DNA from 2 places in the Asaia bogorensis NBRC 16594 genome. Region 1 is predicted to be linked to the other one. Evidence: predicted binding sites of a transcription regulator. Region 1 holds the regulator's gene; the other holds the start of a gene.
What was found. Region 1 encodes HrcA, which represses chaperone genes, less so after heat shock. Its sites were predicted from a motif close to GTTNGCACTCNCNNNNNGNGAGTGCNAAC; they were not measured.
Positions count from the first base shown of each region.

Region 2: the regulator HrcA is predicted to act here: its motif matches at 2,549-2,577, upstream of groES (co-chaperone GroES).

Region 1 is NZ_AP014690.1:2,793,977-2,798,341, forward strand. It holds gene Asbog_RS12210 (DEAD/DEAH box helicase) at 1-44, shown strand, start outside; gene bfr (bacterioferritin) at 389-880, shown strand; gene Asbog_RS12220 ((2Fe-2S)-binding protein) at 1,063-1,293, opposite strand; gene hrcA (heat-inducible transcriptional repressor HrcA) at 1,408-2,454, opposite strand; gene Asbog_RS12230 (MOSC domain-containing protein) at 2,557-3,345, shown strand; gene rph (ribonuclease PH) at 3,571-4,332, shown strand; gene rdgB (RdgB/HAM1 family non-canonical purine NTP pyrophosphatase) at 4,353-4,365, shown strand, end outside.
Region 2 is NZ_AP014690.1:1,969,829-1,974,193, reverse strand. It holds gene Asbog_RS08835 (S-methyl-5'-thioadenosine phosphorylase) at 136-1,023, shown strand; gene Asbog_RS08830 (DUF2934 domain-containing protein) at 1,156-1,476, opposite strand; gene Asbog_RS08825 (dienelactone hydrolase family protein) at 1,507-2,181, opposite strand; gene Asbog_RS08820 (DUF4169 family protein) at 2,232-2,435, shown strand; gene groES (co-chaperone GroES) at 2,663-2,953, shown strand; gene groL (chaperonin GroEL) at 3,004-4,365, shown strand, end outside.

The DNA.
Region 1 (4,365 bases):
ACTCGGTCGGCAACGGCAAGGGCTCGTCGCGCAAGCGCTATTGATCGGATAAAAAGTGTTCGCCCGGGCGGTTGTGCCCCCGGGCGACGGCTCTCGCGATCTGATGGGATTCTGTCCCGCTGCACCCCGCCTTGTGCGGGGTGTTTTGCGTTCAGGGGCCTGATTTTGCACCCATGATTTGAGGTGACTTCGTTGTTGCAATTAAATTGCAACAACATTTACTGACTCCGCACCAATAGAGAGAGTCATTCTCAACTTCGATACTTCAATACTGAACAACGTTATTTCTATTGCACCCGCTTCTTTTCCATGCTTGAACAGCGTCACACAGCCTGCGGGGAGTGGCCATGCGCCCCTTCTGCGTGCAGGACAGAAAAAGGAGCCAACCATGCTTAAAGATCCGAAGGTTATCGAGCATCTGAACATCCAGCTCACCAATGAGCTGACGGCCATCAACCAGTATTTTCTTCATGCCCGCACCCTGAATCACTGGGGCGTCACCAAGCTGGGCAAGAAGGAATATGACGAATCCATCGAAGAGATGCGTCATGCCGACTGGCTGATCGAGCGCATCCTGTATCTGGGTGGCCTGCCGAACGTGCAGCGTCTGAACCAGATCCTGGTGGGTGAAAGCGTTGAGGAAATCCTAGCCTGCGATCTCAAGCTGGAAGAGAAGGCGCTGGCCGATCTGCGCGAAGGTATCGCCTATTGCGAAAGCGTGCGCGATTACGTGTCACGTGATCTGCTGATCCGTATCCTCGCCAACGAAGAAGAGCATGAGGATTTCATCGACCGTCAGTTCGATCTGATCAAGCAGGTCGGTATCCAGCGCTACATCACGCTGAACTCCTCGCCGGCTCCCGACCAGACCGCCGAGTAAGACAGAACCGGACACACCTGCCCCGGGCTTGCCCGCACAGGACCCCGGAAACAGAAAAACCCGTCAGCGCAGGCTGGCGGGTTTTTTTATGGCCGGTCGGGTGTGTCCGGCCCCCTATAGGCAGATCGACAAGCCTGCCGATATGACGGCCCATCAGCGCAGCCCGGTGCGGGCGCCCTCACTCAGGCGTAAGCGGCGTTGCCAGCACCCTGATCGACCGTGTTGAAGGCCATCGCGGCCTCCTTTCTCTCGCGCAGCAGGCTACGTAGGGCGCACACCACGCCGGGCACGCAATTGCCGCACTGGGCCTTGCACCCCTTGGAGGCATAGACCTCCCGCGCGCGCGAGGCCCCTCTGCTTACGGCATCAGCGATATCATGATTGGTCAGGGCGTTACACGAACAGACGATCATCAGCCATTCCACTTCAGAACGGCGCGACCCTAACAGCGTTTGAGAATAATTCTCAATGATAAATTGCGAGTGATTCTTAAAAAACATGTCACAGCAGTGTTAGACCTTGCCAGCTCAGCTCAGGAGGCGACCGATCACACGGGCCGTGTAATCCACCACAGGCACGATCCGCCCATAGTTGAGCCGTGTCGGGCCAATCACCCCGATGGCGCCGACAATGCGATTCGTTTCGTTGCGCGCCGGTGCCACGACCATCGATACGCCCGACATGCCAAAAAACCCGCTCTCGGCACCGATATAGATCCGTACACCATCCGATTCCTGCGCCAGCTGAAGCAGGCGCAGCATCGTTTCCTGCGCTTCCAGACGCTCAAAGAGCATCTGGATGGTCGTGAGTTTCTCGATTTCGGTGATGTCGGTCAGCAGATTGCCCTGCCCGCGCAGATAGAGCGTGCCATGCTGCTCATCCCACATCGCAAGACCACTCTCGATCACGCTGGTCGCCAGCACATCCAGATCAGAGCGGTTCTGCTGTAAATTCTCCGAGACGCGCTGGCGCAAGGCACTCAGTGTTACATCGCCAAGCAGGGAGTTGAGATAATTGCCCGCCTCGACAAGGGCTGACGGCGGCAGACCCGGTGGCGTTTCAATCACGCGGTTCTCGACCTGACCATCGGCGGCCACAAGGATCACCAGAGCCTTGCCCGGCCCGAGCGCGACAAATTCGATATGCTTGAGGGCGCCATCGCCCTTGGGAGCCAGAACCAGACCGGCTGCGGCCGAAAGCCCTGAAAGCATGGAGGAGGCCTCAGCCAGTGTCTCCTGCATGGATCGCCCCTTGAGCGCCAGACGCCCGGCAATCTGGGCGCGCTCCAGTTCATCGAGCGCACCGAACTGCAACAGGCCGTCCACGAACAGTCGCACGCCTTTCTCGGTGGGCAGGCGACCCGCCGAGACATGGGGGCTGAACAGCAATCCGGCCTGGGTCAGTTCCGCCATGACATTGCGTATTGTCGCGGGAGAGAGCGAGGGCGTCAGGCGCTGGGCAAGCGTCTTGCTGGCCACGGGATCACCCGTCTCCATGTATTGCTCGACAATCTCGCGCAGCACATTCGCCGACCGGGCATCCATGCCACCCGGCAGGTTTGAAAGATCGATCATGCCCTGCCCCTTTTCCCGACGCGCCCGCTGGCTTCCTGTCACTGTCCCGAGCGACTAGACCTGTCACGACGTGTCCTGTCCATCCGCTTCGGAGTCGTGCCGATGACCCGCCTTGCAGCCTTATATATCCATCCTGTCAAAAGCCTGCACCGGGTTGATATGACGGCACTCGAACTCGACCCCTGGGGGCCGCGTGGCGACCGACGCTGGCTCGTGATCGCGCCAGACGGCCGCTTCATGACGCAGCGTCAGCATCCGGCCATGGCACGTATCCTGACGGCGCTGAACGGTGAGACACTTCACCTCACTGGTAGCGACGGCTCGGCGCTGAGGATCGATCCGCCTGCCCCTCAGGCACCCGCAATCACAGTAAGCGTCTGGAAGGACCATGCCATTGCGGCACGGGATGCAGGAGACGAGGCAGCGGCATGGCTGAGCGCTATTCTCGGCACAGCGTGCAGGCTCGTGCATATGGCCGACCCGGCCCATGCCAGACCGACCGATTTCGGCAGTGTGAGCTTTGCAGACGGGTTTCCCCTGCTCGTCACCAACACAGCGTCACTCGAGGACCTCAACGCCCGTCTAGATCAGCCCGTACCGATGGAGCGTTTCAGGCCCAATATCGTCATCGAGACCGATCAGCCCTGGGCGGAGGATGAATGGCGCTCCATCCGGATCGGTACAGTTGAACTCGACCTGGTCAAACCCTGCAGCCGCTGCATCGTCACCACCATCGACCAGGAGAGCGGGACGATTCCTGTTCCGCGCGAGCCTCTCAAGACCATGACCGGGTTTCGCCACCGTCCCGGTGGGGTCATGTTCGGCCAGAATGCGGTCATCCGCCACGCAGGGACCATCCGACTTGGGGATGCGGTTGAACTGATCGACTGAGCGGGTCGGCTGGGCACGACGCCGTGCCCGGTTATCCTGACAATCTGCCCCTGGTCGGAGGACGCGTGCCTTACCCGTTGCCTTCGGTGATGGCGGTAACGGCAGGGTCCCGGACGGACCTGACCCGCATGGTTCTGCCTTGTCATTCGGCTTTGTCATTCAGGGCCCCAGGCGCTAAAGCTGCACCCGACCGCATCTCTGCGCTTGAAACGAGGAAAACGCTCCATGTCCAGCACCCGCCCTTCAGGCCGCAAGGCCGACGAGAACCGCGTCGTTTCCATCGAGCCGGGCTTTGCCCGCCATGCCGAGGGCTCCGTGCTGATCCGCGTGGGTGGCACCGAGGTTCTTTGTGCAGCCTCGATCGAAAATCGCGTGCCGCCTTTCCTGCGTGGTCAGGGCCAGGGCTGGATTACCGCGGAATACGGCATGCTGCCGCGCGCGACGCATACCCGTGGCAACCGTGAAGCAGCCAAGGGCAAGCAGTCGGGCCGTACGCAGGAAATCCAGCGCCTTATCGGCCGCGCCCTGCGCGCCTGTGTGGACCTGCGTGCCCTGGGCGAGATGACCATCACGCTCGATTGCGACGTGCTCAATGCCGATGGTGGCACGCGCTGCGCCGCCATTACAGGGGCCTGGGTGGCCCTTGCCATTGCTCTCGACAAGCAGATCAAGGCTGGCGTGCTCAAGCGCTCGCCCCTGCGTGCGCAGGTGGCTGCGGTCTCCTGCGGTCTGACCGATGCCGGCGCTGTGCTCGATCTCGATTACATTGAAGACAGCTCAGCTCAGGCCGATACGAATTTCGTTCTGACCAGCGAAGGCGGCATTGTCGAAATTCAGGGCACCGCAGAAGACGCACCGTTCAGCGAGAGCGAATTCGCCTCGCTGATGGCGCTTGCGAAGCTGGGCACGTCGCGCCTGTTCGATGCCCAGCGCGAGGCGCTTGAGAGCGTGACAAACAGCAGCGCTGCAAACGGAAAAACAGCGTGAGCAGCGCGGCGCCTGCCGACATGACCGAGCCCG
Region 2 (4,365 bases), 820 kb from region 1:
AGAGCCTAGAGCCATATCAGAATCGTCAGAACAGGGCCATGCAGGGCAGAATGAAAACACTGACAGGTTGCGAAGCCAGCCATTCTGGTGTTCCTGAACGCGACATTTACCGACACAGAGCAAAGGCAGTTCGGCATGACTGAAAACGTGACCATCGAACCCGTGATCGGCCTTATTGGCGGGTCCGGGCTGTATGACATCGACGGTCTGGAAGATAAGGAATGGCGTCGGGTCGAAACCCCCTGGGGTGAGCCCTCCGACGAATTGCTGTTCGGCCGACTGGATGGCGTGCGCTGCGTGTTCCTGCCGCGCCATGGCCGTGGGCATCCTATTCCGCCGTCAGAACTCAATTTCCGCGCCAATATCGATGCGCTCAAGCGCGTCGGCGTGACCGATATTGTCTCTCTTTCCGCTGTCGGCTCGCTGCGTGAGGATCTGCCTCCGGGACAGTTCGTTCTGGTTGACCAGTTCATCGACCGCTCATTTGCGCGTGAAAAGACCTTTTTCGGTCGTGGCTGCGTGGCCCATGTCGGCATGGCCGATCCGGTTTCGGCCCGTATGGGCGATGTGATTGCCGAACAGGCCGAAAAGATCGGCGTGCCGATGGTGCGTGGTGGAACCTATCTCGTGATGGAAGGGCCGCAATTTTCGACCCGCGCAGAAAGCGAGCTGTACCGTCAGTGGGGTTGCTCGGTCATTGGTATGACCAACATGCCAGAGGCCAAACTCGCCCGTGAAGCCGAGATGTGCTATGCCAGCATTGCCATGGTGACAGATTACGATTGCTGGCACGACGACCATGACTCCGTGACGGTCGATGCGGTTGTGGCCGTCATGACGCAGAACGCTGCCAAGGCGAAGGCGCTGGTCAAGGCTATCATTCCCGAACTCGGCAAGAAGCGCGGCCTGTGTCCTTCAGGTGCGGAGCGGGCGCTGGATCATGCGATCATCACAGCTCCGGCATCACGTGACCCTGCCATGCTGGCAAAGCTCGATGCCGTTGCAGGCCGCGTCCTGCGCTGAAAACGGACCTGTCTCGATGGGCTGGAACGAAAAAGGCTGACCCGTGAGGGCCAGCCTTTTCCTCTGGTGCAAAGCACTTTCCGTGTCTTACCGCCGGAAGCATCTGCCCAATTCCCATAGAGGCCAGAGTGATCAGGCCTGATCCTGCTTCTCCGGGAAATGCTCACGGTCCCCTTGGTCGGTCTGACGCTCGGGAAACTCTCCCAGATTTTGCTGGATCTCAGCGTTCTCGACCTGAACATCAGCAAATTGCGGGTCAGGCAGATCCTTTACGGGAATCTCTCCCGCATGCGGGTGCTCCTCCATGCCGATAATTTCGGAGGCATTCTCATGGTAGGCTTCAGGCCCACATCCGGGCTTGCCATCGGCTTCCCAGAGTTCCTTTGCCTTGGCGGCAATGCGGGCATCGCGCTCGGGACTGTCAACGAGCGGATTGGTGCTGTCTGCGGGCATGATGGATTTCCTGACTGAGAGTGTAAGGTATCAGAGATGGGCTTCGAAGAACGCCATGCTGCGCTCATGAGCGAGGTCCCGGGCCGGCTTGTTGAAGCTCGGACGATCATTGCAGCCAAAGCCGTGGCCAGCGTCGTCATAGACGAAGATCTCGACCTCGGGCCTGTTTTCGCGAATGGTGTTGATATCGGTGTGGGGAATGTGGTCGTCCTCACCGCCGAAATGCAGTTGCACCGGGCAATGGGGCTTCTCATGGCTGAGCGCTGCAATTCCGCCGCCATACCAGGCGCAGGCAGCGGCAAAGTTGCGCGTACGGGTCGCGGCCTCCCATGCTACGAGACCGCCCCAGCAGAAGCCCAGTATGCCGACCTTCGAGTGACCGTGATGATTCAGGGCATGGCAAGCTGCGGTGATATCGGCCTGCAATGCATCAGGGCTGATTTTCTCGCGCAAGGCGAGGCCCTCGGTCATGCCTTCGGAATCGTAGGGGAGAACCACATCGCGCTCGGCACGATCAAACAGGGCAGGGGCGATCACGTGATAGCCATGACGTTCTGCGAGTTCATCGCACACGGCACGGATGTGATCGGTAAGGCCGAAGATTTCCTGAACCACCACGAGAGCGCGACGCGCCTTGGCGTCGCCTGCTTCATAGGCAGAAAAATGATGCGTGTCCGAGGCGGTCAGGGATATCAGGCGTCCCATGGAACGGCCCTCCTTCTTGCTTGTTCATCTTAATCAGGAGCAACGATAACATGGCAGAGATCGTCAACCTGCGTCGGGTACGCAAACGTCTGGCGCGTGAGAAGGATGCTCGGCAGGCTGATGAAAACCGGCATCTCTTCGGGCAGAGCAAGGGCGAGCGCGCCAGAACAACGCAGGAAAAGAACCGTCTGAAGCGCGAGGTCGATGGTGCCCGGATTGAGGAGACGCCGCATTTACCTGATGAGGGCAACTGATCGAACGTCTCCCGGCCGGGAAATGAGCGGGCGCCGGCTTATTGATTTTTTGATGAAATTCGGATGGCAGATATGGCGGGGGTCTTGACGCTGGGCGGGGGCTCTCTTACCTGTTTGGCACTCTCGCTACGGGAGTGCTAACGCGCTGCGGCTTAGCGGGCGCGCAAACCGGCGGCGTTGCTTTTGAGCAAGGGCGCCGCCTTAGAGATAGAGTGGAGCGATCCATTATGACAAATTTTCGGCCTTTGCATGACCGTGTCGTCGTTCGCCGCCTTGAGGGCGAGCAGAAGACGGCCGGTGGCATCATCATTCCGGACACCGCCAAGGAAAAGCCCATGGAAGGCGAAATCGTCTCCGTTGGTCCGGGTGCCCGCAATGAGCAGGGTCAGCTGGTAGCACTGGACGTCAAGGCTGGCGATCGCGTGCTGTTCGGCAAGTGGTCCGGCACCGAGGTGAAGATCAACGGCGAAGAGCTGCTGATCATGAAGGAAAGCGACATCATGGGTGTGATCGGCTGATTTCCAGCCTCCCCATTTTCGCACACTGAACCTCTACTGGAGAAAAGATTATGGCTGCCAAAGACGTAAGATTCGGCGCTGATGCCCGCCAGCGTATGCTGCGTGGCGTGGACATCCTGGCTGACGCTGTGAAGGTCACGCTGGGCCCGAAGGGTCGCAACGTTGTTCTGGACAAGAGCTTCGGCGCACCGCGCATCACCAAGGACGGCGTTTCCGTCGCCAAGGAAATCGAACTGGCTGACAAGTTCGAGAACATGGGCGCCCAGATGGTGCGCGAAGTGGCCTCGAAGACCAACGACATCGCTGGTGACGGCACGACCACCGCGACCGTTCTGGCGCAGGCCATCATCCGTGAGGGCGCCAAGGCTGTTGCCGCTGGCATGAACCCGATGGACCTGAAGCGCGGCATCGACAAGGCTGTTGCAGCCGTTGTTGAAGAGCTGAAGGCGAACACCCGCAAGATCACGACCCCGGCCGAAACGGCTCAGGTCGGCACGATCTCGGCCAATGGCGAGCATGAAATCGGCGAGATGATCTCGCAGGCCATGCAGAAGGTTGGCTCGGAAGGCGTGATCACGGTTGAGGAAGCCAAGGGCCTCCACACCGAGCTCGACGTTGTCGAGGGCATGCAGTTCGACCGCGGCTATATCTCGCCGTATTTCGTGACGAACGCCGAAAAGATGATGGCGGATCTGGATAACCCCTACATCCTGATCCATGAAAAGAAGCTGTCCTCGCTTCAGCCCATGCTGCCGCTGCTTGAGAGCGTTGTGCAGTCCGGCCGTCCGCTCATGATCATCGCGGAAGACGTCGATGGCGAGGCTCTGGCCACGCTGGTCGTCAACAAGCTGCGCGGTGGCCTCAAGATCGCTGCCGTCAAGGCTCCTGGCTTCGGTGACCGTCGCAAGGCCATGCTGGAAGACATCGCCATCCTGACGGGCGGCCAGGTCATCAGCGAAGACATCGGCATCAAGCTCGAGACCGTTACGCTCGACATGCTCGGTCGCGCAAAGAAGGTGCATATCGAGAAAGAAAACACCACGATCGTTGAAGGCGCCGGTAACACGGACGACATCAAGGGCCGTTGTGCACAGATCCGCGCGCAGATCGAGGAAACCACCTCGGACTACGACCGTGAGAAGCTGCAGGAACGTCTGGCCAAGCTGGCTGGTGGCGTTGCCGTCATCCGCGTCGGTGGCAGCACCGAAGTCGAGGTGAAGGAGCGCAAGGATCGCGTTGATGATGCGCTGCACGCAACCCGTGCTGCCGTTGAAGAAGGCATCGTTCCGGGTGGTGGTACGGCTCTTGCCCGCGCTTCCGTTGCCCTGAAGGATCTCTCCTTCCAGAACGACGACCAGCGCGTCGGTGCGGACATCATCCGCAAGGCCCTGCAGGCTCCGCTGCGTCAGATC